Regions from separate parts of the Alteromonas sp. PRIM-21 genome, predicted to be linked through region 3. Evidence: predicted binding sites of a transcription regulator. Region 3 holds the regulator's gene; each other region holds the start of a gene.

What was found. Region 3 encodes FliA, which starts transcription of late flagellar genes. Its sites were predicted from a motif close to CTAAAGNTNNNNNNNNNNNNGCCGATA; they were not measured.
Region 1: IW644_RS01100 (flagellar protein MotY) is a predicted target of FliA. The motif match lies at 3,156-3,182, and genes of this name have one in related genera.
Region 2: IW644_RS08085 (DUF3530 family protein) is a predicted target of FliA. The motif match lies at 3,022-3,048, and genes of this name have one in related genera.
Region 4: pomA (flagellar motor protein PomA) is a predicted target of FliA. The motif match lies at 4,512-4,538, and genes of this name have one in related genera.

The regions. Positions count from the first base shown of each region.
Region 1 covers NZ_JADOEK010000001.1:261,285-267,514, reverse strand. Annotated here, with positions in the region: gene IW644_RS01115 (SDR family oxidoreductase) at 1-193, shown strand, start outside; gene gloA (lactoylglutathione lyase) at 409-804, shown strand; gene glpQ (glycerophosphodiester phosphodiesterase) at 877-2,109, shown strand; gene IW644_RS01100 (flagellar protein MotY) at 2,147-3,019, opposite strand; gene rnt (ribonuclease T) at 3,358-3,993, shown strand; gene IW644_RS01090 (peroxiredoxin) at 4,070-4,675, opposite strand; gene IW644_RS01085 ((2Fe-2S)-binding protein) at 4,972-5,166, shown strand; gene IW644_RS01080 (TonB-dependent receptor) at 5,308-6,230, opposite strand, start outside.
Region 2 covers NZ_JADOEK010000004.1:55,986-62,215, reverse strand. Annotated here, with positions in the region: gene rapA (RNA polymerase-associated protein RapA) at 1-2,226, shown strand, start outside; gene rluA (bifunctional tRNA pseudouridine(32) synthase/23S rRNA pseudouridine(746) synthase RluA) at 2,277-2,993, shown strand; gene IW644_RS08085 (DUF3530 family protein) at 3,135-4,022, shown strand; gene IW644_RS08080 (hypothetical protein) at 4,165-4,488, shown strand; gene IW644_RS08075 (AmpG family muropeptide MFS transporter) at 4,594-5,940, shown strand; gene IW644_RS08070 (response regulator) at 6,045-6,230, shown strand, end outside.
Region 3 covers NZ_JADOEK010000001.1:122,398-128,627, forward strand. Annotated here, with positions in the region: gene flhA (flagellar biosynthesis protein FlhA) at 1-1,487, shown strand, start outside; gene flhF (flagellar biosynthesis protein FlhF) at 1,517-2,926, shown strand; gene IW644_RS00480 (MinD/ParA family protein) at 2,932-3,798, shown strand; gene IW644_RS00485 (RNA polymerase sigma factor FliA) at 3,795-4,526, shown strand; gene cheY (chemotaxis response regulator CheY) at 4,563-4,946, shown strand; gene IW644_RS00495 (protein phosphatase CheZ) at 4,981-5,736, shown strand; gene IW644_RS00500 (chemotaxis protein CheA) at 5,749-6,230, shown strand, end outside.
Region 4 covers NZ_JADOEK010000005.1:20,987-27,216, reverse strand. Annotated here, with positions in the region: gene thiL (thiamine-phosphate kinase) at 1-341, shown strand, start outside; gene IW644_RS09135 (phosphatidylglycerophosphatase A family protein) at 380-880, shown strand; gene dxs (1-deoxy-D-xylulose-5-phosphate synthase) at 1,116-2,996, opposite strand; gene IW644_RS09125 (farnesyl diphosphate synthase) at 3,029-3,919, opposite strand; gene xseB (exodeoxyribonuclease VII small subunit) at 3,949-4,191, opposite strand; gene pomA (flagellar motor protein PomA) at 4,589-5,350, shown strand; gene IW644_RS09110 (flagellar motor protein MotB) at 5,350-6,230, shown strand, end outside.

The sequences.
Region 1 (6,230 bases), 140 kb from region 3:
TCAAGAGGAAGTGCGACCTTATGGCATTCATGTTCATTCACTCAACCCTGCGCTAATTCAGTCACAGAAAACAGGATCTGAGAAGATAGACAAGGGTCTGATTCAAAACGAAGACTTAGGCGAAATGGTGGTCTACCTGTTAAGCCAGCCTCGTCGACTTAAAATTGATAATATCGGCATGTGGGGTTTTTAATACGTTTAAGTGGAATTGTAAAACTGTCTTAAAGCGTTAACATTTCCTCATTATCATAGCGTGTCGTTTGCGTTTACCAACGAAAGTACTCTGCGGGGCTTTGTCTGGATGGAGCTCTGTGTAGCCAGAGTTCGGATACATGTGGCAACTGCAAACGCGCACTTACAATGCAGTGTACCATCGGGTAATTCTGATGGTTCAAATAGGAAATAGTTATGCGAATGCTTCACACCATGCTTCGAGTTGAAAACTTAGAGGCGTCACTTCACTTCTACACCTCATTGATGGGCATGCGCCTTCTCCGACAATCAGAAAACAAAGAGTATGAGTACACCCTCGCTTTTGTAGGATACGGAGAAGAGACCGATAGCACTGTGTTAGAGCTTACCTATAACTGGGGTGACAACACCTATGATAAGGGTAACGCGTACGGCCACATCGCCATTGAAGTAGACGACATCTATCAGTTTTGTGAAAACTTAGAAGCAAATGGCGCTGAGGTGTACCGTAAACCCGGCCCAGTAAAAGGTGGCTCTACCGTCATCGCTTTTGTACGCGATCCAGATGGGTATACCATAGAACTCATTCAAAATAAGTCTATTTCACTATAGCAGCACGACGTCGCCAATATCTTCTAAGCGCTCGTAACATAAGCTTTCTGTGAAATGTAAGGCATAAATAAGATGGCGATAAATGTAAACACATGGAGTGGCAGTCACATGCTAGGTAACCGCTTATTATTTTCTTTAAACCGGGTAAGCAAGGGTATAGCGGGTTCGTCGAACCAGCTTAAGCTGAGGTTAAAGGGCAATGCTAGTTTGCGCAATAGATACACAACTAGATTGGCATCGTTACTACCTGCTTTGGTAGTGCTTTTTACAGGTGCCCTTGCCTCTGAGAGTGCGTTTGCAGCTGAAGCTACGAATAGTAAAACCTCGCACGCTGAAGCAGAACATACCACTAGTGAAAAACTGCATTTTACCGTCATCGCCCATCGCGGTGCTTCTGGCTATTTGCCGGAACACACGCTTGAAGCAGCCACGCTAGCGTTCTCGCTGCGTCCTGACTTTATAGAGCAGGATGTTGTTATAACCAAAGATGACATCCCCGTTGTATTGCACGACATTCACTTAGAGACAGTCACTAATGTAGAAGATATTTTTCCAGCACGTCACCGAGAGGACGGACGCTATTACGCCCGTGACTTCACTCTCGAAGAGCTTCGAGCATTGCGGGTACATGAGCGTGCTAACAGTGACGGGATGCAAGTATTTAAAAGTAGGTACCGCGGCACCCAGGCTAATTTTAAAGTGGCCACGTTAAGTGAACACTTTGAACTAATCAGCGAACTTAACCGCCAATTCGGCACATCTGTAGGCGTATACCCAGAAGTAAAGTCCCCTGCCTTTCACATTACTGAAGGTATTGATGCCAGTAAGCTGGTTATCGACACATTAAAAAACTACGGGTTTGCGGGAGAAAACGGCAATAGCTACCTGCAGTGCTTTGACTTCAATGAGATCAAACGCATTCGTGAAACCCTTGGCTATAAGGGCAAAGTAGTTATGCTGATTGGCGAGAACGATTGGGGAGAGAGCGACACCGACTACGAATGGCTGCGTACACAAGAAGGCATGAAGCAAGTTGCGAAGTATGCGAACGGCATAGGCCCTTGGTTAGGCCATTTAATGGATACTCAGGCAATGGCTAAAGGGAAAGTAGAAGCAGCTAGTTGGGTTAAGTACGCTCACGATAACGAACTTACCATTCATCCCTACACTTATCGTCAGGATGCGCTTGCAGCAGGCATGTCTGGAAAACAAATTTTAGGTGCATTGCACAAGGTAGTGCGAGCTGATGGCGTTTTCACCGACCATTTAGTGCCTGTATTAACCTGGCGAGACAAAACAAATTAACGCAAGTTAAACGGGTTTAAGGCGCTTGAGCAAGCGCCTACGACTTGGATAGTCGTACCACTACGCGTCTGTTTTGCGCACGGCTTTCCCGCGTATCGTTTGGCGCGATATGGCGTTTTTCACCATGGCCTGTTAGCTGGATCCTATCTTCAGGTACACCTAGCGTAGTTAGATAGCTTTTTACTTCATTGGCCCGTCGAATAGACAACTGTTCGTTGTTGTAACGGCCACCGTAGCTGTCCGTATAACCATCGAGAAGCACAAGCTCCAATTCGCTGTCTTCTTTTAAATATTCGCCAATCATAGTTAAACGCTTTTGCGAATACTTAGTAAGCTCTGTGCTGTTGTTCTGATAAGACAACACTGTGTAGGCGATGTCATCAAAACTAAAGGGAAGCAAGTTCGACACGCACTTAACAAAGTCGCGATACACGCCTGAGAAGTTGCTTGCGTTTAATGCCACACTCACTTGGTCATATTTGTTATACCAGTCTTGATAGTAAATCGTGGGCCAAAAGCCTTTCTCTAACTCAGACAACATAGTCCATGCTGCATCTTGTGGCAGGTCGCCATTGTATTGCTTTCGAATAGACATATCCGCGATGGTCTTTGGCGCTACACCGGGCATCCATTTTGGCGGAACAGAGTAGACCGCAGCCACATCAAACTTGTTTGGCAGCATATACATGTCTAATTCAAATTCCATGTTTAGCTGCTTCGACGCGGAACTCGTAAACATGGCTTCGCCGTAACCAGGCAATTCGTGGTTAAGCGTACACTGCAGGCGCGTGTCCGTATCAATACGCCAGTTGGAACTTTCAATGGTTGCAGAATATTGCCGCATGGCAGCATGGGACGACAGCGACCCCACCATCCCCAATAAAGCGATATATTTTAATTTCAACACCATTTCGACACCATAACGAAAGTCAGACTAACACGGGCGTAGGCCTTTCATACGCCCACCAACCTTTAAGAACCATAAATTGTAACCATTCGCTTTAAGCCGCAAATAGAGAGTTTTGAAAAATCATGGTTAATATGATTATCGTCCAAAGTGTAGAAAAGTTTAGCGTTTAATACCATTAGCGTTTCGTACTACTAGTGCTTCTCATCTTCGCGGTTTTCAAATTGAAACTGGCAACTCGAAGATATCCTTGCGATAATTCTGTTTTCCATAAGTTTCGCAGGTAGGTGCGCATGTAAGCGGCCAACCAGTTTCTGCAATCTAGTCTTACAAGAGTGTTTATGTCTGCCAACCCGCCCCTTCTTTCCCAGCGCTTTCGAGGTTATTTTCCCGTTGTCATCGACGTTGAAACGGCCGGATTTAATGCAGGCACTGACGCCTTATTAGAGTTAGCAGCGGTTACGGTGAAAATGGATGAAGACGGAGTACTGCATCCTGACCAAACCTTTCACTATCATATAGATCCGTTCGAGGGCGCTAACCTTGAGCCTGCGGCATTAGAGTTCAATGGCATTGATCCGAATTGCGCACTACGAGGTGCTATTGAGGAAAGCGAAGCCATGAAGGATTTATGTAAAGGTATTCGCAAAGCACAGAAGAATGCAGACTGTCAGCGTTCTGTTATCGTCGCTCATAACGCAACGTTTGACCAAAGCTTCGTTAACGCTGCTATTGAGCGCTGCAATATAAAGCGCACGCCCTTTCATCCATTTGTTTCCTTCGATACCACCAGCCTAGCAGGCCTTGCTCTTGGTCAAACTGTGCTGGTAAAAGCATGCCGAGCGGCGGGTATATCGTTTGACCAAAATGAAGCGCATAGCGCCCTTTACGATGCACAGAAAACCACCGAGCTATTTTGCTATATGGTAAATCGTTATAAAGCGTTAGGTGGCTGGCCAGTAGAAAATCAAGAGTAGTTTTTGTTCGATAAACGCCATAAATAAAAACAGCGCCCAAAGGCGCTGTTTCTTTATTATCTTTAAACTGGTTAGCTTATAGCTTATCTGCTTCTTCAGATAGGTATTTAGCTACACCTTCAGGTGATGCGTCCATACCTGATTTACCTTCAGTCCAACCTGCTGGGCAAACTTCGCCATGCTCTTCGTGGAACGCTAGAGCGTCGACCATGCGAAGCATTTCGTCAACGTTACGACCAAGTGGAAGATCGTTTACTACTTGGTGACGAACCATACCTTCGGCATCGATTAGGAATGAACCGCGGAAAGCAACACCATCTTCTGGGTGCTCAACATCGTACGCTTGGCAGATGTCGTGTTTTACGTCAGCAACAAGAGTGTACTTAACTGGACCAATACCACCTTGATTTACTGGGGTATTTCTCCACGCATTGTGTGAAAACTGAGAGTCGATTGAAACACCAATTACTTCAACACCGCGCTTTTTAAACTCGTCAAAACGCTTGTCGAAAGCGATAAGCTCTGACGGGCATACAAAAGTAAAATCTAGCGGATAGAAGAATACAACCGCTTTTTTGCCCTTAATTGCTTCGCTTAGTGTGAAAGAATCTACGATTTCACCGCTACCAAGTACCGCTGCAGCAGTAAAATCAGGCGCAGGACGGCCAACTAATACACTCATGAGTCTCTCCATTTATATTTGGATTGTAATAATAGAAGTGATTACATTGCGTAACCACTTTGATGGGAAATTTCCTTCTCAGAAAATAGGTACGAATATGGAAATAACAATATTAAACAATGAGTTTTTTTACTGCTCGTACCAATAATGATAGTCCGCATAAATAGTTATCCAGATATTGCCCAGTCATTACCCAGTATTTACCAAATTGCGGTTTATTAAATCTGCCATTATCTGCTTGCCAAAACGAAGAATAACAATTATTATCATTTACAGATTCATTTGGAGTACGTTTAATGTTTGTTTGCATGTGCTATGGGGTAACAGATAAAAGCATTAGCGCGGCGGTTGAAGAAAACGGCGTGGGCAATGTGCGTGAGTTACGCCAACATTTAGAGCTAGGCTCACAGTGCGGTAAGTGCATCAACATGGCGCAACAAATTATCGATCAAACCATCATTGATGAGTCGCTTTTCAAAGACGTCGGCTAATATTAAAGTCCAAGGCTAAATAGCACAGCCTTATTGCCAAACACGCTTGCCCTATCTATTTAAACTAAAGCTTTATGCATATTGGAAAGCTCAGTTTAGCTCTTTCACCTTTTCCCAAATTAGCTCCGTCAATACTATTAGCTATTTAAAGCTGTATTCAACACCTGCATAGTAAAACGCGCCATTAATGCCGCCCGGAGATGTTGGTGGATAAAGCGCTCCCACTTCCCCTTTAAACGGGTTTTCATCTGGCAATGCATCAAATATATTTTGCGCACCAAAAGTAAGCTGAATATCAGGCAGAACGTTCCAAGCAAGTTGAGCGTCGAAAGTGGTTAGCGCACTGCCGTAAATATCTAGACCTGCCGAAGCATCAAGATGGTCCTCATAAAACTTACCGTAGTAATTTAAACGCCATGTCATTGCCCATTTATTTTTTGATTGCTCTAACGTAATGCTCCCTCTATGTGCCGGAAGATTGTCTTCTAGCATACGTATTCGAGCCTCGGTTAAGTTAGGCAGAAGCGTTATTTCCCCATCGCTTAACACCGGGTACAGAGAGACACGCTCCACTTGCGTGTCTGTCCAGTTATAGGCAACTAACACTGAGTTTGACCAGTCACCTAATGCGAAATTGTAGTTAACAACTAAATCGATACCCTGAGTTTTAGTATCAAAATCATTAGTAAAATACTTAGCTGAATTATATCTAGCCGCATCGGGGCGCCCTTGCGCAATAAGCGCATTAACGTCATTGTCGGTTAAAGGAATGGCCGATGTGGTACTGATACGATCGATAAGGCGAATATTAAAATAGTCGAGCGTAGCAAAGAAATTTTCACTTGCTTGCATAACTACGCCCAAGCTAAAGTTCACAGATTCTTCCGGCTTCAGCGGCGTGGCGCCAAGCTGCTTCGAGATAAGGTCGGTTGGAGGCAAGGTTGCTTGGTCTTCTAAACCGTTAACACCATAAGCAGTGGTCACGTTTATAACGTTGCTTTGCCCCACCGTCGGTGCCTTAAAGCCCGTATTGACAGAACCTCGCAGAGCAAACTCTTCGCTAA
Region 2 (6,230 bases), on a different contig from region 3:
TCGCTCATGCACCAATGGCTAGTTGAGATGCTGCGCCGGGTAAATCTTCCTTTCGCCATTTACGATGAGAGTCGTTGCGAAGCAATAGAGAAGAGTGAAGGTCTAGAAGATGACGATACAGCTGACACAGGCGCAGTAAACCCATTTGAAAGCGATCAGCTGGTACTTTGCAGTATCGACTTTCTAAGTAAGAGCGAAAAACGCCAGCAGCAAATTCAAGCCGCAGGTTGGGATTTGATGGTTGTCGATGAAGCCCACCACCTTGCGTGGTCAAGTGAGGCTCCTTCTGCCGAATACCTGTGTGTTGAAGCACTAGCTAACCAAACACCTGGCGTATTGCTACTTACCGCAACGCCTGATCAACTTGGTCACGAAAGCCACTTTGCACGCTTACGCCTACTCGACCCGGCTCGCTTCCATAGTTACGACGCTTTCTTAGATGAAGAATCGAAATACAGTCAGCTCGCCGATGCGGTCGCGCCATTACTTTCAGACGCCGAGCCTAACGACAAGCAACGTAGCAAACTTGCTGAGTTTGCGCCTGACGTAATGGAACATGCGGGTGATTTAAGCTCGCCGGACAATCGCCATGCGTTGCTGCATCAACTTATTGACTGTCACGGTACAGGTCGCATGCTATTTAGAAATCGCCGCGCCAATATCGAAGGGTTCCCAGAGCGTAAACTAAGTGCATATGAATTGGCGTTGCCGGAGGTTTATTCAGAGGCAGTGAGCGGCGGCGACCTAACCTATTCACTCTACCCTGAGCGTATGGCAAGTGTTGTTAATAGCTGGACTAAGCACGACCCTCGCGTTGAATGGCTGCTAGATTTCATGCAAAGCGTTAAGCCAGAAAAAATTCTGCTTATTTGCGCCAGCGCTCGTACGGCACAAGAGTTAGGCGAAGTCATTCGCACGCAAACAGGAATTCGCCATAGCGTATTCCACGAAGGCATGAGCATAGTAGAGCGCGATAAGGCGGCCCATTACTTTGCTGACGAAGAAGACGGCGCACAAATACTACTGTGTAGTGAAATTGGCAGTGAAGGCCGTAACTTCCAGTTCGCTCACCATTTGGTTCTGTTCGACTTGCCTATTACGCCAGACCTGCTTGAACAACGTATTGGTCGACTTGACCGTATTGGCCAAACTCAAACTGTACAAATTCACGTACCGTATTTAGCGAAAACCGCTCAGCACGTATTGCTAGATTGGTATCACGAAGGACTTAATGCCTTTGAGAAGACCTGTCCGACCGGCTCTGGCGTGTTCGACGACGTGAAACCTTTGCTTATTGGTGCATGCTTACACCCTGACGATATGAGTGCCCGTGACGAGCTTGTAAACATGAGCGTTACACTAAACAGCCAACTGGTGGCACAGCTTGAAGCCGGTCGCGATCGACTTCTTGAGCTTAATGCTTCTGGCGAAGGCCGTGTAGAGCAACTGCTCGAAGATATTATCACCCTTGATAGCGAACAAGATTTATCTCGCTTTATGGGCCGTGTATTTGACGCTATCGGCGTCCAGCAAGACGAGAAAGGCAATGACTGCTTTATTCTTATGCCAACCGAGTCGATGGTGAGCCAGCTTCCAGGTCTTGACCCAGAAGGCATGACGGTTACTTACAAGCGCCGTGTTGCGACCACGCTTGAAAACGTACAGTTTCTTAGCTGGGACCATCCGCTAGTACATACCGCGATTGATGTAGTGCTGACCGACGTTCACGGAAAAAGCAGTATGGGCTTTATTGCTGAGCCTTCTCTGCCGAAGGGCGCCTACTGGATAGAAACCCTTTTTGTGCTGCACGCGCAAGCGCCGAAAGCACTTCAATTAAGCCGTTTCTTGCCACAAACGCCAGTGCGGGTATGTTTAGATGCGCAGGGCAATCCTTCTGACTTAAGTTTTGATGTTAAGCGTAAAATTGGTCGCAAGATTTCTTCTCAACTTCTAAAAGCACTGCAGCAGCCCCTTGAACTTGCTATTGAGAAAGCGCGTAAGCTTGCCCATCACGAGGCTAACCAAAAGCAGCATGATGCCCTTAACGATATGCACAGCACATTGAATGATGAAATACAGCGCTTGCGGGATCTTCAAAAGCGCAATCCCGCTGTGCGCGATAGCGAAATTGAATTTATTGAAACGCAAATGAATGCGCTCGATAAGGTCATTCAGGAAGCTGATGTTCAGCTAGACGCAATACGTATTGTGGTGAACAACCCGTAAATGCGAAATGTTAAGCACTGAAAGAACAACGTTGAAGTAACGAGTACATAATGCCAAACCCGAGTTTTGTTTATAACCCGCCTATGACGCCTTATCTTGATATCCTTTATCAAGATGAGGACATGCTGGTAGCGCACAAGCCTAGCGGGCTATTAAGCGTGCCGGGTAAGGCCTTAGAGCACCGAGACTCGCTCATTAGCCGGGTTAATTGTGTATACCCCACTGCCACGGTAGTTCATCGGCTAGATATGGCGACATCGGGTATCTTAGTGCTGGCACTGAATAAAGAGAGTCATCGCCATATATCAAAACAATTTGAGCTTCGACAAACTAAAAAGCGCTATTTTGCCCGAGTACATGGTCATGTAGCACAAGACAGTGGAGAGGTTAATTTACCCCTTATTTGCGATTGGCCGAACAGACCGAAGCAAATGGTAGACTTCGAGCGCGGTAAGAAAGCAGTAACGCATTTTGACGTTGTCGAGCGTTCCCATGATGAAAAAGGTTTGCCCTACTCTTTAGTTGCCCTATACCCCATCACAGGTCGCTCTCACCAATTGCGCGTGCATATGCTTGCTTTAGGCCATCCTATTTTAGGTGACAGACTTTATGCCCATGAAGAAGCGTTATCTATGGCCTCTCGCTTACAGCTACATGCAGAAAGCTTAAGCTTTTCCCATCCTACATTCGGGCATTGGCAGCATTTTCACATCCCTATCCCTTTTAGCCAGTACCAACCCAAAGCCCTTTCTGAAACTATTGAGTAGTGCTGCTCTATTTTATCTATAGACTTCATTTCAGTTTTAAAAGGTACTGCCGATAACCTTCGTAGAATACTTGGTGTATGAATTGATTTGATGCTTCCGTGACCGCGCAAATCAACAATAGGTAAAGGCAAACCGTTTTTTATGAAAAGGCACGCTCTTCTTATAACATTTGCAGTTATCGTCTTGCTGCTGCCTGTAACGGCTCATTGTGATTTTTTCACAGATGTAAGTAATGCCTATTTGCCCGGAGAAGTGGACGCGTTAATGGTTGGCGAAGAGAAAGCCCCTGTTATTGTCATCGAGGCACAAACTCCGCTCCCTTTAGGTGTTGCAGTCGTACTCACTGAACCCTTTCCATCTAGTCTTACTCTTGCTCAAGGTAACAGCTTAGCGAGTATGCTTGCTGAGAAAGGATGGAACGTAGTTATCAGCCCATTTAATTTGTCGCCAAACTCACCATCAGTGCTAACTACTGAAGAACAAACCAGTGAAGCGCAAGCAGAAAGCGCATCATCATCGATGGATAGCGAATCAATCATCCACCCTAGAAGTGATCAACTTACTCAGTACCTTGACTTTGAATCAACGACGACGGCACTAACGCTGCAACTCAGTGCTTTAGATAATTATTTGCAAGATAGAACGGGATACCGCATGGTGATTGCGCAAGGAATGCTTGCAACGGCCTACTTGTCTGCAGTCGAAATGCAGCCTGGTTTACAACCAGATTCATTTGTCGCTATATCGCCATTTTGGCCACAAGAAAAGACAAATAACTTAGTGATTGATACTATCGCGAAAGCCAGCTTTCCCATTCTTGACTTGTCTTTAATAAACTTTAACGACTGGGAAGCAAGCACCACAATGAAAAGAAAAGTTCGTGCAAAAAACGAACTAAAGTTGCACTATAGACAAGTCCACCTGCCAAATAATTCTTTAACCTTTAGTATAAAAGAAATCAACAAAACCCCAAACATTCATATAGTTGCAAATAGCATCATAGGCTGGACCAGACATCTAGGCTGGTAATTCCTCTATCTTAGGATTAGGCTAAATCATTACCCAAAACAGTTACCTACCTATATTCATACGAATAATGGGGTGTAGAAGTCAATGGTAATCATGTAATGGGCTATACTATTTTTAGCAAACAACGACGGTTGAGTGACTTGTGAATGTTCAGAATTTTGTAGATAACAAAGCGAAACAGCTGTGTTTCTATTTGAGAGCATTTTGGCAGGGAGAGCTTCCTATCGAGGAGATCGAGCTATTCTTTTGGGATAGTATGGAAGAATGGGGGCAAATTGAATGCACATTAACCCAGCCATATACGCAAAAAGAGCGTGTTTTTTGGCATTTGCTTCATCAAGTGCATTACTGGAATGAAGATAAACTGACAAAAGACCAGTTTCTTGTTGATGAGTTAACAAACTGCGTTAACTTTCTGGAAGGTTTGGGACATTGCCCTTTAGACTGTGTTGGTATTCGCCCGTGAACAGGGTTCACTTTACGGCGGCTCACCCTATATTATTAGTATCTCTTGCTTACCTCTAAATTATTAATATCGCCTTCACAGTTTTATTGCTAAACACAGTGGTTCGTGGCTCAATATACTTTTGAGTTACCGCTGAAGGCCGAAGTATTGCTTACTGCATTAAAAACGTTCAACGACAAACGCTACCTAACGATTTTTCTATTTGGCATTTCCAGTGGTTTTCCTTGGATCATGATTGGTTCAGTGTTATCGGCTTGGCTAAAAGATGAAGGTTTATCGCGTTCGGCTATTGGCCTTTTCGGTATCATCTTCGCCACCTATTCATTTAATTTTTTATGGTCGCCCCTTGTCGATAAGCTTAAGCCGCCGTTGCTAGGACAACGACGCGGTTGGATCTTTTTGATGCAAAGCGTTGTTGCTTCACTGTGTCTGGCGATGTCCCAACTGACCGCAAACCAAGACCTATTCTACGTAGCCTTAATTGGTTTACTCATTGCCATTGCTTCTGCCACCCAAGATATTGCTATTGATGGCTTTCGTATTGATTGCATTGAAAAAGAAGATAAAGATGGTATGTCTGCTGCTTCCTCAGTAGCAACAGCTGGATGGTGGACGGGCTACGGTGGCCTTGGCGCTATCCCTTTTTTCTTAGCAGACCTCACTTCCTGGACTTGGCCAAATATTTACTTATTACTTGGCGCTATCATGGCCTCTTTGGCAATAGCTACCTGGTTTGCTAATGAACCCGCAGTTAATAGGGAAGCTTTGCTTGAGCAAGTAACGGATGTAAACGCAAACAACTCTGCAGTGATTAACTGGGTAAGAACAACGCTCATAACACCATTTTCGGAGTTCTTTAACCGCAATGGCATCAAGCTGGCCGCTTCATTCTTACTGTTTATTTTTCTTTTTAAAATTGGTGAAGCGTTTTTAGGTCGTATGAGCATCGTCTTCTATAAAGAAGTTGGATTTTCAAATAGCGATATCGCCACTTACTCAAAGTTACTTAACTGGTGGGTGACCATTATATTCTCTTTACTTGGCGGGTTAGTAAATATCCGCTATGGCATTTACCGAGGGCTAATGATTGCTGGCGTCGCCATGGCGGCTTCAAACCTTCTTTTTGCACTTATCGCACAGACTGGACCTTCAACTTCACTGTTGGCCATCACTGTAATTGTCGATGGTTTTACCGGGGCATGGAGCACAGTTGCTATGGTCGCCTTTATATCGCTTTTATGTAACCGCGCTTTTAGCGCAACACAATATGCGCTTATGGCCTCACTAAGTGTTGCAGGACGAACATTGGTTGCTTCTAGCAGTGGTTTAGTTGTCGATAGCCTCAATGGAAACTGGAGTTTGTTTTTCATTTTGACCGCTGTCATGGTGGTCCCTAGCCTTTGCTTTTTATATTCCATAAGAGATCACATAAAGCGCGTCGAAGCGCCATAAATTTTTACACTCTGTTGCAGTCTACATTTAGTGACCTTGCAAGTTTGCATTAGTTGCCTACATTTAAAGAAGGTAGTTAATGCAAACTCTTGCAAGGAAGAAATTTGAGCGCAAACAAGGCTGATCCACCGCAACGCAAGTCATCATTGGTATCCAGCGCTTTTACCTTTTCAAAAGTAAACGCCACGGCTATGTTTTTCGCTGCCATTATTATTTCAATCTTGCTTGTGTTAAACACCAAACAGCAGTCTTTCATTACTAGCCTTAAGCAAAAGAGTGATTTAGAAGAC
Region 3 (6,230 bases):
TAAAAGGAGATGCGGTTGCCGGTCTTTTTATCATGCTTATCAATATCGTTGGCGGATTGTTTATAGGCATGATTCAGCACGATCTTTCATTTGGAAATGCCATAGAGATCTACACTATCTTGACCATTGGTGATGGTTTGGTGGCGCAGATACCTTCATTGCTACTTTCGGTAGCAACGGCGATTATCGTTACTCGTGAAAACGAAACCCAAGAAATGGGTAAAGAAATCCGTGGCCAGCTAGGCAATAATCAAGCGCTTTATATTGCATCAGGCGTGCTTTTCGTCATGGGTATCATCCCGGGTATGCCTCATATCGCATTCTTGGGTTTTTCATTTTTGATTGCAGGGTTTGCATATTGGCAGACAGTTCAAGCTAAGAAGAAAGCGGCAGAACCTCAATTACCAGAGAACATTGCAAAAGACGAAACTGTTGCACCTGAAGTTAAAGAGCTGGGATGGGACGATGTTCAGCAGGTGGATACCATTGGTTTAGAAGTGGGCTATCGCTTAATTCCTCTTGTTGATAAATCTCAAGGTGGCGAGTTGTTAACGCGAATTAAAGGCGTGCGTAAAAAACTTTCCCAAGAACTTGGCTTCCTTATTCCACCCGTTCATATACGCGACAACTTAGACTTAGAGCCTAACACTTACACCATCGCTATGCTCGGCGTCACTATTGGCGATTCCGTTATAAGTCACGACGAAGAACTTGCCATTAACCCCGGACAAGTGTTCGGAAAATTAGAAGGGCGCGCTACTAAAGACCCTGCTTTCGGGTTAGATGCGGTGTGGATTAAGCCTAATAAGCGCGAGCACGCGCAAACTCTTGGATACACGGTTGTTGATGCCGCCACTGTTGTTGCGACTCATCTTAGTCAGTTACTTTCCAATAACGCCTATCAGTTACTTGGGCATGAAGAAGCGCAGCAGCTTTTAGATATGCTGGCCAAACAGCACCCTAAATTAGTTGAAGGTTTAGTGCCCGATATTCTGCCGCTTAGTACAGTTGTGAAAGTGCTGCAAACCTTGCTATTTGAAGGTGTGCCTATTCGCGATATGCGCACCATTGTTCAGACTCTTAGTGAATACGGTACACGAAGCCAAGACCCAGATGTACTGGTGTCTGCGGTGCGTATAGCACTCAAGCGTCTAATCGTTCAAGAAATTACCCAAGGGGCGAAAGAGATACCTGTCATAACCTTGGCGCCAGAGTTGGAACAGATGTTGCACCAGTCCCTTCAAGCAGGTGGCGAAGACGGTGCTGGTATCGAACCAGGTCTGGCAGACAAGCTGCAAAAATCATTGCAGCAAGCCAGTCAGCAGCAAGAGTTAGAAGGAGAACCTGCAGTACTCCTTACCTCAGGCATGCTACGACCGGTTCTGTCTCGCTTCTTAAAGTATTCTGTTGTTGGGCTGCATGTTCTTTCATACCAAGAAGTGCCTGACGACAAACAAATAAAAATAGTCAGTTCGGTCGGTCAATAATCTGACACTGGGTGATTGGAGAGGTTGCAATGAAAATTAGACGTTTCTTCGGCAAAGATATGCGTGAGGCGCTAAGCCAAGTTAAAGCTGAGTTGGGCAGTGATGCTGTGATCATGTCAAATCGCAAAGTCGCTGACGGCATCGAGCTTGTAGCAGCCTACGACAAAGAGCCTGAAGCTAAGCTTTTCACGCCTAAGGCAGCACCACAAGCCGCGGCAAAAACACCTGGCCAAAAGGCAGTGCCTAGCTTAAGTGAAATTATTGGTGATGACGGTCCTGACAGCTTAAAAGCGCTGTTGGAAAAGCAGCATGGTGGAAACCCAGTTGCAAGCAGTTCTGCACAACCAACACAGCCAATGTCAGCGAACGCTAAGCACGCTAACGAAATTGCCTCTCACTTAGATTTTTCAGAAGCGTTTATCGACGACCTTGGAACACAATCGCCAGGTCGAGATGTTGTCGAGCAAGAGACTTTTCCTGAGCACCAGGCGTCAAGTATGGGTGAAACACCTGTATCCCAGTCAGCTGAACTAGCTCAAATCAAAGAAGAGTTAGCTTCACTTCGCGACGTATTGCAGTATCAAGTTGCTGACTTAATGGAAGCGAAGAACAAGCGTCAAAAACCTGTTCATCAATATCTGGTCACGCGATTAACCGATATGGGGTTGAGTAGTGCACTAGCAACACAGCTTATTAGCTACACACCGGCTCATTACAATGAACGTGACGCATGGGTATATCTTCTTAACCTATTGGCTAATCGCATAAATGTTACCGGAAACGATATACTTAGCTCACAAGGTGCCGTTGCATTAGTTGGGCCTACTGGTACAGGTAAAACAACTACGGTTGCAAAGTTGGCCGCCCGCTACGCGCAGAAATATGGTGCAGAATCGGTGGCTATGATTACTATCGATACGTATAGAATTGCAGCCTATGAGCAACTAGCGACATACGGAAAAATTATTGGCTGTACTGTGCGAAAAGCGCAAACTAGTGAAGAACTTGCAGATTTATTGTTCCAACTTCGTCATAAGCGACTAGTATTGATTGATACAGCAGGTTTTAGTCAGCGTGATAGTCGATTAATTAAGCAGATTAAGCAGTTCGACAATGGCCAAATGCCAAAAGTTAAAAAATATTTGGTAGCGCAAGCCAATACGCAATATCCGGCTTTGCAGAGAATCATTCAAGCGTATGACGATATTGAACTAAGTGGCTGTATTTTCACAAAGTTAGATGAGTGCTACTCTTTAGGAGAGGTACTTAGTGCAGCGGTTGAATACCAACTACCGGTTAGTTATGTCACCGATGGTCAAAAAGTGCCTGAAGACATTAAGATTGCAGAAGCGAAATCTTTGGTTTCCGCTGCTGCAAAGCTTTATAAAAAGTACGGTTTGAATCATACTAGTGGTAACAACGCAATTAAAACAGCATAAGCAGTATGATTGACGATCAAGCGAGTAGCTTAAGAAAAATGAAGCAATCACGGTTAATCAAAGTAATCGCCGTCACTGGTGGTAAAGGTGGCGTAGGTAAAACAAACATTACACTTAACACTGCTATCGCCATGGCGAAGCAGGGCAAGCGTGTAATGGTTCTTGACGCGGACCTAGGTCTTGCAAACGTAGATGTGATGCTAGGCCTGCGAGTTGAGAAAAACCTATCTCACGTACTCTCTGGCGAGTGCACGTTGGACGAGGTTTTAGTAACCGGCCCCCACGGTATTAAGATTGCTCCCGCCACATCTGGTACGCAGTCAATGGCGGAACTCTCACCCACACAGCACGCTGGCCTAATAAGAGCGTTTAGCGAGCTGCGTTCTCAAATAGACGTACTAATAGTCGACACCGCTGCTGGCATTTCAGATATGGTACTAAGCTTTTCTAAAGCCTCCCAAGATATCATGGTGGTGGTTTGCGATGAGCCAACATCACTAACTGATGCGTATGCGCTGATAAAAATCCTTAACCGTGAGCACGGTGTTTTTCGCTTCAAAGTTGTAGCCAATATGGTTCGCGATGTGCGAGAAGGTCAGGAATTATTTAGCAAATTAAGCAAAGTGACAGGGCGTTTTCTTGATGTTGCACTAGAATTAGTGGCGACGGTGCCATTTGACGAAAATATTCGCAAAGCAGTGCGTAAGCAAACAGCTATTGTTGATGCTTTTCCAGGCTCTCCTGCAGCCGTAGCGATAACTAAGCTAGCAAACAGGGCGCTTACTTGGCCTATTCCAGCGCAGCCTGGTGGCCACTTAGAATTTTTCATTGAACAATTAGTTGCAGAAAAAGCCGTAGGAAGTCAACGTTGAACAGCAAGGCAGCCGCTTATCAACAGCAAACAGATAAATCGCAGTTAGTCGAAAGACATGCGCCTCTGGTTAAGCGTATTGCGCACCATTTGATGGCGCGCCTGCCTGCGAGTGTACTTGTTGATGACCTTATCCAATCAGGCATGATTGGTTTGTTAGAGGCCGCTCGAAACTTTGATGGGTCGAAAGGCGCAAGCTTCGAAACCTTCGCAGGTATCCGCATTCGCGGTGCCATGCTGGACGAAATACGCAAAGGTGATTGGACGCCACGTTCTGTTCACCGAAATGGTCGCGCGATAACAGAAGCGATATCTCAGGTAGAGAGTGAAACTGGGCGCGACGCACGAGATTCCGATATTGCTGACAAGCTTAATGTGAGCTTGCAGGATTATCACCAGATGCTCAATGAAGTAAATGCCGGGAAGTTGGTGGGCATTGAAGATTTAGGTGTGTCGGAAGATGTGATCACTACCGAGCAAAGTCGAGGCAGTGATGCACCGTTAGAAGATTTAATGCAGGGCGCATTTCAAAAAGCGCTGGCCCATGCAATAACGACATTACCCGAGCGAGAAGCGATTGTTCTTTCACTTTACTATGATGAAGAACTAAACTTAAGAGAAATAGGCGAGGTTCTCGACGTAAGTGAGTCGAGAGTCAGTCAAATTCATAGTCAAGCCATGTTAAAACTCAAATCACGAATGAAGTCGTGGCAAGCTGACGAAGAATAGAAATTAAAAACAATTAACCCCTCAGTGGAGGCTATTTTGGACAAAAGCATGAAAATTCTCGTGGTCGATGACTTTTCAACCATGAGACGAATCATCAAAAACCTGCTTAAAGATTTGGGTTTTGCCAATATCCAGGAAGCGGATGACGGAAGCACCGCATTACCTATGTTACAACAAGGCGATTTCGACTTTGTTGTTACTGATTGGAACATGCCTGGTATGCAGGGTATAGATCTGCTCCGAGCGATTAGAGCCGATGACAAACTTAAGCATCTGCCAGTACTTATGGTGACCGCTGAAGCGAAGAAGGAACAGATCGTTGCCGCCGCCCAAGCGGGTGTGAATGGTTACGTTGTTAAACCTTTTACCGCGGCAACGCTTAAAGAAAAATTAGATAAAATATTCGAACGTTTAGGTTGATCCAGACGCTCACCAGATAAATGAGGTTTACTGGATGTCAACGAATGTAAACGTTCCAATATCGTTAGAAGAAGCAAAGCAGCTTGTCACTTTTCTTGAAGAAGGTGACAAGGCTTCAGCTAATGCACTACTTGAAGCCGTCTCAATGAAAGAAAACGTTGAGCTATTCGCTGAAGTAGGCAAGTTGACGCGTCAACTCCACGACGCATTAAACAACTTTCAAATAGACGACCGCATCAAAAATTTAGCTACAGACGATATCCCTGATGCTCAGTCCCGCCTTACCTACGTAATTGAAGAAACCGAAAAAGCTGCTAATACTACTATGGATGCCGTAGAGGCGAGCATGCCCATCGCTGAACTTCTCGCGGAGCGAATCGAAAAGGTTATGCCAGAGTGGAAAAAGCTGATGAACCGCCAAATCGAGTTGGGTGAGTTTAAGGTTTTATGTGCAGACTTAGACGAATTGTTGGAAGACGGTTCGAATCAGTCGGCTAAACTTACACAGTTACTTACTGAAGTTTTGATGGCACAAGGTTATCAAGACTTGACTGGACAGGTTATTCGTCGCGTTATCGACTTGGTTAAAGAAGTCGAAGATAGTCTTGTAAATATGCTTACTATGTTTGGCGAACGGGACGGTGCAGAACAAACTAAACCTTCCAGCGTTAAGGCCGATAAGGTTGATGGTGTAGAGGCAGAAGGCCCAATTATTGATGCTGACAAACGAGACGACGTCGTTTCAGGTCAAGATGATGTAGATGATCTTCTGTCTAGCTTAGGTTTTTAGGGGAGCGGGTGCATGTCGTTTGATGTTGACGAGGAAATATTACAGGACTTTCTGGTTGAGGCTGGAGAGATACTTGAACAATTACAAGAACAGCTCGTTGATCTTGAGAACAATCCTGAAGACGCGGACTTGCTTAACGCAATTTTTCGCGGCTATCACACAGTAAAAGGGGGAGCGGGCTTCCTTTCTCTTACTGAGTTAGTTGAAATTTGTCACGGTGCTGAAAACGTCTTTGACGTTATGCGCAATGGCCAACGAACGCTAACGCCTGAGTTAATGGATATCATTTTGCAAGCCACTGATGTGGTAGTTGAAATGTTTGAGCGAGTAAAAGCACAAGAGCCGCTAGAGCCGGCAGATGCACACCTCGTCGACCTGTTACACAAACTCAGTCGCCCAGAATCTCCAGATGAAAACATTTTCGACAATGCAAGTGCGCCTGCGGCTGAGCCAGAAGTTGTCGCGGCTGAGCCCGAGGTCGTTGCAGAAGAGCC
Region 4 (6,230 bases), on a different contig from region 3:
ATATCTCTGATGGCTTGATTTCAGATTTAGGGCACATTTTAAAAGCGTCTAATTGCGGTGCGAATGTTCATGTAGATCGTTTACCGCTATCACGAGCTCTAACAAGTGCAGTCACACCTGAACAAGCTATTGAATATGCACTATCCGCTGGCGATGACTACGAACTTATTTTCACTGTAAGTGAAGAGCAGCGCGGTAGCCTTGAAACTTCGTTGGCAAGTACGAATGTAAAAGCCACGTGTATTGGCCAATTAACCGGGCATAGCGGCACACTTTCGTTGCTAAAAGATAACGAAAAGTATACGCCAGCTAATGCATCTGGCTATGAGCACGCCTTTTAGGCAAACCACATCTTACAAGAGTAAATAAAGGAAGAAGCATGCAGGCGGAATATCGCGCTAGAGTGAGTATGAAAAATCCAGTTCATTTTCTCGCACTCGGTTTTGGTAGCGGGCTTGTTCCTTTTATGCCAGGTACATTTGGCTCGCTTGCTGCACTACCGCTACTTGTAGCGTGCAGCCAGATCTCTGTGGTTTCCTTCATCGCGCTTACGCTGATATTCTCAGTGGTAGGTATCTATCTGTGTGGCAAGACTGCAGACGATATGCAGGTACACGATCACGGCTCTATTGTGTGGGATGAAATAGCGGGCATGTTTATCACCTTTCTATTTGTACCTATCTCAGCGTCATCTTTACTCGTGGGCTTTGTTCTGTTCAGACTTTTTGACATCTTAAAGCCTTGGCCAATAGGTATTATCGACAAGCGCTTACACGGCGGTACAGGCATTATGCTGGATGATATTCTTGCTGGAGCCATGGCGTGTGGCTGTTTACATTTATTAATGGTGTTCTGGCCTGCAGCACTGGCGTTGTTCTAGCTAAAAGTAAAGATTCAGGGCCGCTCTCATAGATTGGCGACTGAGAACGATTAGGCAATGAAAAGTTAGGCAGTGAGAAATCAGGCAATGAAAACTCAGGTAATAAAGAGTCAGGCAATAGCGAAAATACATAACTAAAAAGCCCGCAGTTTGCGGGCTTTTTGATCTCTGGCTTAAACGAAAAGCATAGTAGTCGCTTTTACTAAGCTAGTTTTGTAACGAATTAGATAACTGATTAGCTAGCTGTAAACCTATTTGCCGCAGCAATAATACCTTCAGCATCTAAGCCGTGCTCTTTGTACATTTCCTGTTGCGTACCTTGCAGAATAAAGCTATCAGGCAGCCCTAACATTTTGACTGCCTTTAGTACGCCGTTTTGCTGCAAGTGTTCTAGTACGGCACTACCTGCACCACCCATAATACAGCCGTCTTCTAACGTGATAAGTGCGCTGTGTTCATTTGCAGCTTTTAAAACGGCATCGCCATCTAATGGTTTTATAAAGCGCATGTCGATAACCGTTGCATCAATAGCTTCTGCTGCTTCTAGTGCATAGGGCAATAAACAGCCGAAGTTCAAAATAGCAACGCTTTCAGATTTATCTTTAGAGGTTTCTCGACAGGTACGTGATTTACCTATTTCAAGTGCCGTCATCGCCTCATCTGGTGTAACCCCCATGCCTGCACCACGAGGGTAGCGCACTGCAGCAGGCTTTTGTAGCTTATGACCGGTGTAGAGCATTTGACGACATTCATTTTCGTCTGACGGTGCCATAACGACCATATTGGGAATGCAGCGAAGGAAAGCAATATCAAACGCGCCTTGGTGAGTAGGGCCGTCGGCGCCCACAATACCCGCTCTGTCTACAGCAAATAATACCGGCAAGTCTTGAATTGCCACATCGTGAATAAGCTGATCGTAAGCGCGCTGAAGGAACGATGAATAAATCGCAACAACCGCATTCATCCCGTCTTTGGCAAGACCGGCACCAAAGGTCACAGCATGCTGCTCGGCAATAGCAACATCGAAGTACTGATCTGGAAAGCGTTGAGAAAACTCAACCATACCAGAACCTTCACGCATAGCAGGTGTCACAGCCATTAATTTTGGGTCTTGCGCGGCCATATCACATAGCCATTTTCCAAAAATAGCAGAGTAGGTTGGGGCAGAGGGCTTCGACTTTGGCAAAGCGTTATCTGCTGGGTTAAATTTTGGCACCGCGTGAAACTTAATTGGGTCTTCTTCAGCAACGGCGTAGCCCTTACCTTTCTTTGTCACAACATGTAAAAGCTGAGGACCTTCAAAGTTACGCATATTGCGAAGGGTATCGACTACAGCGTTCACATCGTGACCATCGATAGGACCAATATAATTAAAGCCCAACTCTTCGAAGATAGTACCGGGCACAACCATACCTTTAAGGTGCTCTTCTGCACGGCTAGCGAACTCTTTAATAGGTGGTACATTGCTTAACAGCTTTTTGCCGCCATCCCGAATTGAATTGAAAAAATTACCTGTTAGCAAGCGGGCTAGGTGGCTGTTTAACGCCCCTACGTTTTCAGATATGGACATTTCGTTGTCGTTAAGTACAACCACCATGTCTTTTTTGATGTCACCTGCGTGGTTAAGGGCTTCAAACGCCATACCTGCGGTCATTGCGCCATCGCCGATAACGGCAACCACTTTGCGATCTTCACCTTCTTTTTCTGCCGCTACGGCCATACCCAGCGCCGCGCTAATCGATGTAGAAGAATGGCCCACAGCAAAGGTGTCATAGTCGCTCTCAGGCGGCCATGGGAAAGGGTGCAGACCATTCTTTTGACGAATGGTACTCATGCGCTCTGCACGGCCAGTAAGAATCTTATGAGGATAGGCTTGATGCCCTACATCCCACAATAAACGGTCAAAAGGTGTGTTGTACACATAGTGTAACGCGACTGTGAGCTCTACTGTGCCTAAGCCCGAAGCGAAGTGACCACTCGTTTGACTTACACTGTTAAGTAAATACTCACGTAATTCATCGGCGAGCTCGCGTAATTTATCCTGGGGCAGTTGCCTCAATTTTTCAGGTGTTTGCGCAAGCGCAAGCGTTGGGTAATGTTGGAGATCTAAACTCATGTACTTATTATCTTTTTCAACATGGCGCGTGGCTAATGGTCGCGTTTTACCAAAAGCTCGCTAAACGCAATTAAACTGTCAGTATTGTAGGGTAAACGCGTCAATGCTTGAAGTGCATTATTGTGAAGCATTTCTAATTCTTGTTTAGCGCCAGCCATTCCAAGCTTGGCGGGAAACGTGTTTTTACCCAATGCTTCATCTGACCCTGCCGGTTTACCTAATTTCTCGCTGCTGCCTTCAACGTCTAAAATGTCGTCTTGAACTTGAAAAGCTAGCCCGATATCGGCGGCATAAGCCATTAAGTCAGTTTTAGTTTGTGGCAATAAGCCTTCACTGACAATAGCAACCATTTCAACACAGGCTTTTAGCAATGCTCCGGTTTTTAATCTATGGAGCTGTTTTAGTTCTTCTAACGAGATGGCCTCACCTGTACTGGCCAAATCAATTGCCTGGCCACCACACATTCCTACATATCCTGCACTTTTAGCAAGTACAGACAACAGTTGTCCGCGCTTGGTTTCGGCAAATACGCTTAAAGGAGCATCAGCTAGTACAGTAAATGCAAGAGATTGCAGAGCATCCCCCGCTAAAATAGCCGTAGCTTCATCGAAGGCGATATGACACGTTGGCATTCCACGACGTAAATCATCATCGTCCATGGCTGGTAAATCGTCATGAACTAACGAGTAGGCGTGCACACACTCAATAGCCATGCTTATAGCCATCTGATCTTTTTTGGGCACGTCTAGCGTGTTTCCTACAACCTGTACTAGTAGAGGACGCATACGCTTACCACCCGCAAGCAATGCGTGACGCATCGCATCTTTAAGGCGCGGTGCGTAATCGGGTAAATCATCAATTAAGGTAAGAAGGGATGCATCAGTTTGCTGTTTTACTTGCTGATGCAAAGCAGAAAAATTCATAGGTCGCCTGTAAGTTAAAAATGAACGTTTTACGGCTGTTCACTTTCAGGAAGAGTTTGAAGCGTTTCTTCGCCTTGTTCACTAAGCAGTATTTTCACCTTTTGCTCGGCGTTTTCAAGTGATTGCTGGCCTTGACGAGATAATGCTATACCTCGTTCAAATTTTTCCAGTGCTTTATTAAGCGGCAGATCACCGTTTTCCATTTCGTTAACGATAGCTTCTAGTTCTGATAAAGTTTCTTCAAAAGACGCTGATGCTTTTTCTGTCGTCATAAAAACACTCAATACATTGGCCAAAATACGTGTACCGCGCACATTAACCGAGGGCCGCACAAGGGTCAAATGGTTTGTCCGTATATCGCCTATATCACAGCAATATAGCTTTTTTTTCATGCAGTTGACCACGTTGAATATGAAGATATTGTGCTATATTCGAAATAAGTGGCTACATTACTTTAAATAAAAGAATGCATGCGTGTTCTGATAGGTAGGCGAACGCTATAAGCATGGTCGATATATAGAAGACTGAACAAGGTTTTTTAAAGTCACACTTAATAAAAAACAAATAAATATGATATTTTTCAATAATGTCGTTTTAGTATTTTTATCCGTTGCCGATAGAATATTTGTACATTAACAGCACTGACTGCGCATAAATGGGGAAGAGTGAGTGGATTTAGCAACCGTCATAGGTATGTTGGGCGCCATTGGTTTCATAGTTATGGCTATGATTCTAGGCGGCAGCTTAGGCATGTTCATCGACGTCCAATCGATATTGATCGTGTTTGGTGGGACTTTGTTTGTTGTCTTGTCACAATTTACTTTAGGTCAATTCTTCGGTGCGGGTAAGATTGCTGGTAAAGCTTTCATGTTTAAGATTGAATCGCCAGAAGAGCTTATTGAGAAAATCGTAGAGATGGCGGATGCGGCGCGAAAAGGTGGCTTCTTGGCTTTAGAGGAAGCGGAAATCTCGAACGAATTTATGCAAAAAGGCGTAGACATGCTGGTTGATGGCCACGATATCGAGGTGGTTAGAGAGACACTTGCTAAAGATATTTCTATGACGTCAGAGCGACATGATTTCGGCGCCTCGTTTTTTAAAGGTATGGGCGATATTGCACCCGCCATGGGTATGATCGGCACCTTGATTGGTTTGGTTGCCATGCTATCAAACATGGATGACCCCAAAGCTATCGGCCCCGCAATGGCGGTAGCACTACTCACAACGCTTTATGGTGCCTTTTTCGCCAACGTTATCTGTTTGCCAATTGCATTCAAGCTGTCTGTGCGAGCGGGGGAAGAAAAGCTAAATCAGAGCCTTGTTCTAGATGGTATTGTCGGTATAGCTGACGGTCAAAACCCGCGAGTTATTGAAGGCGTATTGAAAAACTACCTGGCGGCGAGTAAACGCGGAAGCGCAGAGGAAGAATAATGGCAGAAGAAGAATGCCCAAAATGCCCCCCCGAGGGGCTTCCAGCTTGGATGGGAACCTTCGCAGACTTAATGTCACTGCTTATGTGCTTCTTTGTACTTCTGCTTTCATTTTCAGAGATGGACGTACTTAAATTTAAGCAAATAGCGGGTTCGATGAAGTTCGCTTTCGGTGTACAAAATAAAATTGAAGTAAAAGATATTCCAAAGGGTACCAGTGTAATAGCTATGGAGTTTCGACCTGGTAAGCCTGATCCTACGCCAATTGAATCTATACAACAGCAAACCAACGAAATGACACAGCAAATGCTAGAGTTTCAGGCAGGAAACGAGGACTCGGCCGGCGGAAGGCAAAAACAGCGTGGCGAACAACGCGGCGGTCAGTCTCAACAAACGGCTACTGAGTCATCTTCATCTGCTGAGCAAAGCACTGATCAATCTCAAATGGCTGAGTTGATGAAAAAGGTGGCCCAACAATTGGAAAAGCAAATTTTAGATGGCTCGGTTGAGATGGAGTCGCTGGGGCAGCAGCTTACCATTCGTATTCGAGAGAATGGCTCTTTCTCAGCAGGGTCTGCTTTCTTGCAGCCACAATTTCAGCCTGTATTAAGAAAAATTGGTTCATTGTTAGCGGATGTGCCTGGTGAAATTGAGATTTCTGGCCATAGTGACGGACAGCATATTGCCAATGAGCTCTATCGTTCGAACTGGGATCTATCGTCGCAACGTGCTGTTGCGGTGGCCGAAGCCATGCGCTCAGCGCCTGGATTTGATGAAAGCCGTATGTCTGTTGTAGGCAAAGCAGATACTAATCCTATTGTCGAAAATGCCACGACTGCAAGTGATAGAGCTAAGAATCGCCGAGTGGAAATTAATATTAA